2 regions of the Undibacterium sp. FW305-107 genome follow, and region 2 is predicted to be linked to the other one. Evidence: predicted binding sites of a transcription regulator. Region 2 holds the regulator's gene; the other holds the start of a gene.

Region 1 (5,277 bases), on a different contig from region 2:
CACACCGTGCCCGCGGCCCATCCCGATTACGCCGCGACTGAAGCACTGGCCCTGATCCTCGGTGATACACCGAATGGCCGCCTGTACAAGGCCCTGGTTGAAACCAAGAAAACTGCCGATGTTTTCCCATGGGCGGCGAATCTGGAAGAACCTGGCTTTTTGATGCTGGGGGCAAACTTGCGCACTGAGCAAAACCTGCCGGAAGCCAAGAAGATATTACTGGACACCATAGAAGGCTTTGACAAGGCCCCGGTGACGGAAGCAGAACTCGCGCGTGCCAAGGCCAAGCTGGATTCGGATATCGCCCAGGTTTTCAATGATCCAGAAAAATTTGCCGTGTCCCTGTCTGAAAGCATAGCCTCAGGCGACTGGCGTTTGTTTTTCCTGTTCCGCGACCGCGTCAAGGCACTCAAGGTGGAAGATGTACAGCGCGTCGCTACTACCTGGCTAAAATCCAGCAACCGTACAGCAGGCAGCTTTATCCCTACTGAAAAACCAGACCGTACACCGGCCCCAGCCAAGGTCGCCGTGGATGAACAAATCAAGCAATTCAAACCTGGCGCGGCCATCGCCCAGGCAGAGAATTTTGTCGCCTCGGCTGATAATATCGACAAACGTACACAGACTGGTGCGCTCAGCAATGGCATGAAGTATGCGCTGTTGCCCAAGACCACACGCGGCAATACCGTTGTGCTGTCCATGCATATCAATCTGGGTGATGAGAACAGTCTGAAAGGCAAAGCCGGAGCCGCCGAGCTGGCAGCCGCCATGCTCAGCCGTGGCACAGAAAAACTCAGTCACCAGCAATTTACTGAAGAACTGGACAAGCTCAAGGCCAAGTTGCAGATCAATGGCAATGTGACTTCTGCCAATATCCAGGTAGAAACCATACGCGATAATCTGCCACGGGTATTGGAACTGGTGCGCGATGCCCTGCGCCAACCGGCTTTCAATGAAGCCGAATTCACTCAGTTGTTGAACTCGCAACTGGCACAACTGGAAGAATCGCGCAAGGAGCCGCAATCCGTTGCCATCGACGCGGGCAAAAAAGCCCTGAATACCTGGACCGCAGATGATCCACGCTACTATCGCGGTATCGATGAGCAGATAGCTTATTTAAAAATCGCCAAACTGGCTGAGGTCAAGGCTTTCTGGAAAGAGTTCTACGGCGCCAACCAGGCAAACCAGGCGCAAATTGCCGTGGTTGGTGAGTTTGATGCCAACAAGCTGAAAACGGAATTGCAAGCTGCCTTTGGCGACTGGAATGCCCAGCAAAAATTCAGCCGTGTTGCCAAGCCTTACCATGCTACCAAAGCGGATGACAAACAAATCATCACACCGGACAAGGCCAATGCCTTCTTCTACGCTGGCATGCAACTGCCGCTGGGTATCAAGCATCCTGATTATCCTGCCCTGGTGATGGGCAACTACCTGCTGGGTGGCAGCGCCAACTCACGCATATTGAACCGCATCCGTCAAAAAGATGGTGTCAGCTATGGTGGCGGCTCGGGTTTCAATGCATCTCCTCTGGACGAAGTCGCCAGCTTTTCCATAGGTGCGATTTATGCGCCGCAAAACCGTAGCAAACTGGAAACCGGCATACGAGAAGAAATCACCCGCGCACTGACTGAGGGTTTCACAGCTGCTGAACTGGAAGACGGCAAGAAAAGCCTGATCCAGCAATACCAGCTGGAACGCAGCCAGGACGCCGTGCTGGCATCGACACTAGCAACCAACCTCTACCTGGGCCGCAATATGCAATACCGTGCTGAAGTAGAGAAAAAAATCCAGGCACTGACCGTGGCACAAGTAAAAGAAGCCATGGCCAAACACCTGGGCTATGAAAAAACCGTGCGCGTGTTTGCGGGTGACTTCAAGTAAATAACGCTACAAGGAAGGGCTTGCACACAAAGCTGTGCAAGCCCTTTTTATTTGGTTTTCTGATTGTTCACTATGATTACTACGACCACTGAAGCTTACCAACTGCTGTTGCAACTTGGCGCATCAGAACGCTTGCTTACCCATGTCAGACTGGTTGGCGAAGCGGCTGAAATGCTGATCGTCAGGCTTGAAGAGATGGGCTTGCAGTTCGATGTGAATCTGATACGTCTTGGTGCCGCCATCCATGACGCGGGAAAAATCCTGCACCCCAATGAACTGGATGGCCCTGGTTCCTTGCATGAGCCTGCTGGTGAAAAAATGCTGCTGGACCATGGCGTACAAAAGACCATCGCCCGGTGCTGCGTCACCCATGCACAATGGCAGGGAGATGGCCTGAGCCTGGAAGAATTAACTGTCGCCACAGCAGACAAGTTATGGAAGGGCAAACGCGAGGCCGAGCTGGAATTAAAACTCATCCACACCATCGCACAGCAAAAGCAAGTTGATCATTGGGATATCTTTACTTCACTGGACGATCTATTTGAAAGAATTGCCGCTGGGGGCAGCGAAAGACTGGAACGTAGCAGGTATGTAACTGGCTCTTAAAATTGCCTGGCCCTGAATTACTCTTCCCAAATATCAAGGATCATCAAACAGCATGCCCTGGCTGACCTGACGCTCGTTGCTGACATCTGCCTCTCTCATCAGGGCGCTGGCCCTGACACCCAGCAAGCGAAACCGGTTTTCCAGTGCCACTCTGCGCAGGCATTCTCCGGCAGCCCTGCGTATGATGGCTGGGTCAGCCGTTGCGACAGGAATGGTAATGTCGCGTGTCGATATGCGGAAATCCGTGTAACGTATCTTGATGCCCACAGTTTTGCAACGGTAACCCTTGACGGTTAAATCCCTTGCCAGACGAGTGCAGAGATCAGTGAAAATGTCGGTCAATACCGCCCTGTCGTGAACTGCATGCAAGTCGCGGTCAAATGTGGTCTCCCTGCTGATCACCTTGGGTTCTGACTCTGTAGAAATCTCCCTGTCATCAATGCCACGTGCAGTGTTATACAGCCAACCGGCATAATTGCTGCCGAAGGTATTTTGCAGCAGCCCTAAATCTGCATTTGCCAGCTCGCCCACTGTGTTGATACCCAGGCTTGCCAGGCGCTCGGTTGATTTTGGGCCTATCCCATTCACTTTTTTTACTGGCAGCGGCCATATACGGGTTGGCACGTCTTCCATCTCCAGGATGGTCAGACCATCAGGTTTATCCAGATCAGACCCGATTTTTGCCAGCAGCTTATTGGGGGCAACACAAATGGAGCAGGTAAGACCCGTTGCCTCGGAGACAGCCTGTTTCAAACTGCCTGCCAGGGCGCGCGTTTCTTGCGGATGGTCGGTCAGGTCGATATAGATTTCATCTATGCCGCGATTTTCAATTTTGGGGGCAATCTTGCCCACTGCTTCTTTAAAAAGACGCGAGTAATGGCGATAGGAGTCAAAATCGGTGGGAAGCAAAAAAACATCGGGGGCCAGCTTCGCCGCCTTCATGATGCCCATCGCGGAGAATATGCCAAGTGCCCGTGCTGCATAGGTCGAAGTGGTCGCGACACCACGCCCGACATAGTCCTTTATCCGTGAAAATTCATGCGTGCCATCGCCTTTTGGAATCGGGCGATGTGAAGAGCCGCCACCTATAAGCACTGCCTGCCCCCGCAGTTCTGGATAGCGCAAGAGTTCAACAGATGCATAAAAAGCATCCATGTCCAGATGAGCAATCCTACGTGGTTTATTACTCATGGCAATCAACCAGCACTTTGCAATAAATCATGATTCGCATGATGCATCTCATCATCGCATGCCGCCAGGGTAGCAAGCTGGATAAACATTTTCAAAAACTGACCCACTTAAAGGAATAAGATTAAAAGCTGGAATAAGCTATTTTATCCTGAATCCGGGAAATAACTGAATATACATACAGCAAAATAAAGTTTACGCAAAACAAGGAATTACAGCAACATGCTGTTTAAGCTAAGATAGACTCATCCTGCATCTCTTGCTTTTTTCCTGAATTCCCTGATGGATCAATGATGAAAAAACTGCTTTCCCTGATTTTTGCTCTCAGCCTGGCATGCGTTATCAACCCGGCCAGCGCCACGGCACCCCAGGCTTATGATGAAACTGCCGATGCCCAGGCGGCAATCAACAAGGCTCTGGCGGAAGCTAAAAAGACAGATAAAAAAGTCCTGGTCATCTTTGGTGCCAACTGGTGCAAGGATTGTCTGGAACTTGACAAATCCATGCATGGCAAGAACGAACCTCTGCTCGCCACCAAGTTCATCACAGTGAAAGTGAATGTAGGCCAGTTTGATAAAAACAAGGAGCTGGTGGATTTCTATGGCAATCCTACCAAGAAAGGCATCCCTGCGGCAGTCTTGCTGAGACCGGACAACAGCGTGCTGTTCGCTTCCAAAGGTGGCGAGCTATCGAATGCACGCAAGATGAGCGAGCAAGGCGTATTCGATTTTTTTGACGAAATCACCGCGCTGTACCGCTGACCAGCATGAAAAAGATCTTTGGGCATGTCTGAATTACCTGCAATGCCAGCCAATCAAACACCGTGTGAAACGGAGCTGGAAATATTGCAGCGCAGTCATGCCCTGTTATCCAATTTCTCACGCTGCCTGCCAGGCATGTTTTACCAATTCCGGCGCTACCCTGATGCCCGTTTTTGCCTGCCTTATGCCAGTGATGCCGTAGAAACTTTTTTTGGCGTCAAGGCAGAACAATTACGTGAAGATGCCAGCTTCATGTTTGCCAAAATCCATCCCGACGATCTGCCAAAAATGATCGCGGCAGTGCGCAAATCCTTTGCCGAACTCAGCCCCTGGCATCAGGAATACCGCATCATTTCTACCGGACAGCCAGACCGCTGGGTAGTCGGTGACGCCACCCCTGAACAACTGCCGGATGGCAGTGTGCTCTGGCATGGCTTTCTCAGTGACAATACCGAACGCAAACTGACCGAGCAAAGATTGCTGGCTGCTGAACGCCAGCGCAGCCTGGTCATGAAGGCCTCGAACCAGGGTCTGTATGACATCAATCTGCAAACTGGCGAAGGCAGCTTCAGCCCTGAATATTTGCAGATGCTGGGTTACGAACCTGGTGACTTTGGTCACCCCCAGCAATTCTGGGATTATTTTTGGGGCACGGGTGTCCATCCTGATGATGTGGTAAACCTGAAGCGCGCCTATAAGGCTCATGCAGCGGCACAAGGCGGCGCAGATTACCATGCCGAATTCAGGCAAAAAAACAAGACCGGTGAATGGCGCTGGATCATGTCACTCGGCAGTATTGTCGAGTGGGATAGCAAGGGCAAGCCTTTGCGCATGGTTGGTA
Region 2 (5,277 bases):
TGCTTGACTTCTTTACCCTGGGGGTTAAAGGCATTACCGGAGATTTCATCTGCAACGGTAATCAGTTTGCGCAATACGCCACGGTCACGGACGATTTCTGCGTAGCGACGGATATTGGCAGCTGAAGGAGTATTTTGTGCGAGGGCATTCAGATATGTCAGGCCACCGGCATCTTCTGCCTTACCCGTACTGGTCAGCGCCTCAAAAACGGTGATAACGTCGGCTGGACGAGAGCTATTGATCAGTTTGACCATGCACTGGAAAATAATCCTGTGGTCATAACGATAGAAATCTTCTTCACCAATAAAATCGGCAATACGGTCCCAGGCTGCGTTATCCAGCAATAGGCCACCCAGAACAGATTGCTCTGCTTCTATGGAATGAGGGGGAACGCGTAAAGCGTCAATTTGAGGATCAGAACCAGCTTTCATGGCGCGCATTATAACCGTTAAATCAAATGACCAGAGCGTTCAAAGTACGAGAAGTTGGCGAGTTTGTGACAAGTTTGTGACAAACGGATAAATAGTGAAAAATTTCTCTCAAACATGAAAAAAGCCGGGTCTCCCCGGCTTTTTCCAGCAATTTGCAAAAAGCAAATTAAGCGTGTTCACCTACCACTGCAACATTAACGTCAACAACAACGTCAGTGTGCAAAGCAACAGAAACACTGTGCTCGCCAGCGATCTTCAACGGACCTTGTGGCAAACGTACTTGTGCTTTTTCTACTGCGAAACCTTGTTTAGTCAGGGCTTCAGAAATATCAGCATTAGTGACGGAACCAAACAAACGACCATCAACACCAGATTTTTGTGTGATTTGTACGGTCAGACCGGACAGTTTTTCGCCTTGAGCTTGAGCTGCTGCCAATTTGGCTGCTGCTGCTTTTTCCAGTTCAGCGCGTTTTGCTTCGAATTCAGCAACTGCAGCTGTCGTAGCACGACGAGCCATACGTTGTGGAATCAAAAAGTTACGTGCATAGCCGTCTTTAACGCGAACTACATCACCCAGATTGCCGAGATTAACGACTTTATCCAACAGAATAACTTGCATATTTTTCTCCTTTACCTTGTCGTCAATTACGCTGTGTGCAAATCAGTGTATGGCAGCAACGCGAGGTAACGTGCACGTTTGATTGCAGTGTCAACTTGACGTTGATACAGCGCTTTTGTACCGGTCAAACGTGCTGGCATGATTTTGCCGTTTTCTTGCACGAAATCTTTCAGTGTGTCGATGTCTTTGTAGTCAACTTTTTCTACATGTGCTGCTGTGAAGCGGCAGAATTTTTTGCGCTTGAACAAAGGGTTTTGTTGTTGGCGCTTTTGCTTCAATTTGCTTTTGTCGAATTTTTTACCGAATGCCATTTTTGGCTCCTAATCTAGTAAATGTGTCCCGAATTCAGTGATATGAAAAACGAGACTTTTGCTATTGCGATTTTTGCGCGCTAAAAAACCAGTGAATTCCATGGTCTGTTCCAGGGCAATTTCTGTAAAACGCTGGGATATTTCACCAGCAGCCATCGCAGAAATTTCAAACTCGACCTGCCGAACCGTGTTCGCCTCACGAGTTTCTGAACTATGCATCAAGGTAGCAGAAGCTATCGGGATACCGGCCGGGGTGTAACGCAATGCGCTTTTTTCCACAATCCGGGCTACGAGCTTCAGCTGATTCACTATTTTTTTACGCGACCTTTGTCAATTATTAAGCAGCAGGCGCTTCAACACGTTGCGCTTTTGCAGCATCTTCTTTCTGAACAGCTTTCATCATAGGAGAAGGTGTTGTTTCTGCTTTTTTCAATTTGACTGTCAGGTGACGCAAGACAGCATCATTGAATTTGAATGCTGTTTCCAACTCGAGCAGAGTTTCAGCATCGCATTCGATGTTCAAGCAAACATAGTGTGCTTTTGCCAGTTTTTGAATCATGTAAGCCAATTGACGACGGCCCCAGTCTTCAACGCGATGGATTTGACCACCACGGGCTACAACACTTGCCTTGTAGCGCTCGATCATTGCAGGAACTTGCTCGCTCTGATCTGGATGTACGATAAATACGATTTCATAATGACGCATATATTCTCCTTGTGGACAATAAAAATAGCCCGCCTCGGCGTCAAGACGAGTGCGGGAAGAGGAAAGCCGACAATAATAACCCAGTTTTTCATATTGATCAATTGGATCAGTGACTTAGGCAATTTTTCAGTCCGTTCTTTTGAGTAAGTGCGGTATTTTTTTCACATTTATGCTTAATCGAAGGCATTTTGACTTGCATATTCAGCTCTACTGTATAAAAATACAGACTGCTTGTATATACAGCACCTTAACACTAGAAAACGCCATGCTTAAACTCACCGCTCGCCAGGAGCAAATCCTGAACCTGATTAAAGACGCCATCCAAAACACGGGCTTTCCCCCTACCCGTGCCGAGATTGCGACAGAATTGGGATTCCGTTCAACCAATGCTGCAGAAGAACATCTGCAAGCCCTGGCACGCAAAGGCGTCATAGAAATTGCCGCGGGCACTTCACGTGGCATACGACTGCTGGAATCTGAGTTGTCCAGCCATATCACAGGCAAGCAACTGGCACTGCCTCACCCCGCCCTATTGCAACTGGCCCTGCCACTGGTTGGGCGCGTTGCCGCCGGCTCGCCGATACTAGCCAGTGAACATATAGAATCCACTTACAACGTAGATCCGGCCCTGTTCTCTGCCAAGCCAGACTTTTTGCTGAAGGTGCGGGGCATGTCCATGCGCGATGCTGGCATACTTGATGGAGACTTGCTGGCAGTCAAAAAAGCCGACAGTGCACGCAATGGCCAGATCGTTGTCGCCCGCCTCGGTGATGATGTGACCGTCAAGCGCTATAAGAAAACTGGCAATCTGATAGAACTGATGCCTGAAAACCCGGACTACCCCGTCATCAAGATTGGCGATACTGAAGAAGATTTCGCGCTGGAAGGTCTGGCTGTTGGCCTCATGCGCAACTGGGTTTGAGATCAGCCCGGGCGTGATTCAGCCCTCTCATTTGCATCATGCCCGGGCAGCATCTCAAACTTATTAATACCTGCCCACTGGCAAGTTCTGATAAGCAACTACCATAAAAAAAACGTCCGGATATCCGGACGTTTTTTATTTCAGAGCAACAGATTTAGCGCTCGACAACTTATTGCCCAACAATTTAGTGCTTGACCACGGTAGTATCCGCAGGCGTTTCAGTTGGTGCCGTGGCAGGTGTCGCTGCAGCCACTGGTACCGGCTCATCCACCAAAGGAACAGGTTGTGTTTCCAGCGCGATTTCCAGGACTTTGTCTATCCACCTGACCGGGATGATTTCCAGTTTGTTTTTGACATTGTCCGGGATCTCAGCCAGATCCTTGGCATTTTCCTCAGGTATCAAGACTGTCTTGATGCCACCACGGTGAGCAGCCAGCAATTTCTCTTTCAAGCCACCGATAGGCAATACTTCACCACGCAAGGTGATCTCACCTGTCATGGCAACATCAGCACGGACTGGAATGCCAGTAAACACTGACACCAAAGCAGTTGTCATGGCGATACCGGCAGATGGACCATCTTTCGGTGTTGCACCTTCCGGTACGTGGATATGGATGTCGCTCTTCTCGAACACATCCGCCTTGATACCCAGACGCTTGGCGCGACTGCGTACCACTGTGCGAGCTGCTTCGATGGATTCTTTCATGACATCGCCCAATGTACCTGTGCGGATGACACCACCTTTACCTGGCATGGCTACGGCTTCTATGGTCAGCAAATCGCCACCCACTTCAGTCCAGGCCAGACCGACCACCTGACCAATCTGGTTATCTTTAACGGCAACGCCAAAGTCATAGCGACGTACACCCAGGTATTTATCCAGATTTTTTGAATTGACCGTGGCTTTTTTCTCGGTCTTTTTCAACAAGAGCATTTTCACGACCTTGCGGCAAATCTTGGAGATTTCCCTTTCCAGCGAACGCACACCGGCTTCACGGGTGTAATAGCGAATAATGTCGCGTATTGCACTTTCAGCCACGGTGATTTCGCCTTCTTTCAAACCATTGTTCTTGATTTGTTTAGGCAGCAGATAACGTTGCGCAATGCTGGTTTTTTCATCTTCGGTGTAACCCGACAGACGTATAACCTCCATCCTGTCCAGCAAAGCTGGCGGGATATTGTAGGAATTGGATGTCGCTACAAACATCACGTCGGACAAATCGAAATCGACTTCGATATAGTGATCTGAGAAAGTGTGATTTTGTTCAGGGTCCAATACCTCCAGCAAGGCAGATGAAGGGTCGCCACGGAAGTCAGCTCCCATCTTGTCCACTTCATCCAGCAGGAACAAAGGATTACGCACACCAACCTTGGACAAGCTTTGCAAAATCTTGCCTGGCATGGAGCCTATGTAAGTACGGCGATGACCGCGAATTTCTGCCTCATCACGCACACCACCCAGGGCCATACGCACAAACTTGCGGTTTGTTGCGCGGGCGATGGATTGCCCCAACGAGGTTTTACCCACGCCCGGAGGACCTACCAGACAGAGGATAGGTGCTTTGAGCTTGTCGACGCGCTGTTGCACTGCAAGATATTCCAGGATGCGTTCCTTGACCTTATCGAGGCCAAAGTGTTCGTCTTCCAGCACTTTTTCAGCATTCGTCAAATCATTGTTGACCTTGGATTTTTTCTTCCATGGCAAATTGACGATAGTGTCGATGTAGTTACGCACGACAGTAGCTTCTGCCGACATAGGCGACATCATTTTGAGTTTTTTCAACTCATTCTGTGCTTTGTCGCGGGCTTCTTTAGGCATCTTGGCGGCCAGGATTTTTTTCTCCAGCTCGTCAATATCAGCGCCTTCTTCACCCTCGCCCAACTCTTTTTGTATCGCCTTGACTTGTTCGTTCAGGTAATACTCACGCTGGGATTTTTCCATCTGGCGCTTGACGCGGCCACGAATACGTTTTTCAACTTGCAGGATATCAAGTTCACCTTCGAGCTGACCCAACAAATGTTCAAGACGTTTGGCCACACTGAAAATTTCCAGGATGACTTGTTTTTGCTCCAGTTTCAAAGGCAGGTGCGCGGCGATGGTATCAGCCAGGCGACCAGCATCATCAATGCCGGACAGGGATGCCAGGATTTCAGGAGGGATTTTTTTGTTCAGTTTGACGTATTGGTCAAATTGCTGAACGATAGTACGGCGCATTGCCTCTACTTCCGACTCATCACCTTCGTCAACGGCGATAGGTGTCAGATCAGCAAAGAAATGCGATTCAGAA

The links. Region 2 encodes LexA, which represses DNA repair genes until DNA is damaged. Its sites were predicted from a motif close to ACTGTATNNNNATACAGT; they were not measured.
Region 1: the regulator LexA is predicted to act here: its motif matches at 3,843-3,860, upstream of AC3WQT_RS11710 (DNA polymerase Y family protein).

What each region holds. Positions count from the first base shown of each region.
Region 1 covers NZ_JBYTAV010000004.1:496,109-501,385, forward strand. Annotated here, with positions in the region: gene AC3WQT_RS11700 (M16 family metallopeptidase) at 1-1,881, shown strand, start outside; gene AC3WQT_RS11705 (HD domain-containing protein) at 1,954-2,487, shown strand; gene AC3WQT_RS11710 (DNA polymerase Y family protein) at 2,521-3,678, opposite strand; gene AC3WQT_RS11715 (thioredoxin family protein) at 3,966-4,436, shown strand; gene AC3WQT_RS11720 (PAS domain-containing protein) at 4,461-5,277, shown strand, end outside.
Region 2 covers NZ_JBYTAV010000018.1:28,000-33,276, forward strand. Annotated here, with positions in the region: gene AC3WQT_RS27395 (replicative DNA helicase) at 1-431, opposite strand, end outside; gene rplI (50S ribosomal protein L9) at 598-1,050, opposite strand; gene rpsR (30S ribosomal protein S18) at 1,077-1,361, opposite strand; gene priB (primosomal replication protein N) at 1,371-1,670, opposite strand; gene rpsF (30S ribosomal protein S6) at 1,699-2,067, opposite strand; gene lexA (transcriptional repressor LexA) at 2,333-2,989, shown strand; gene lon (endopeptidase La) at 3,174-5,277, opposite strand, start outside.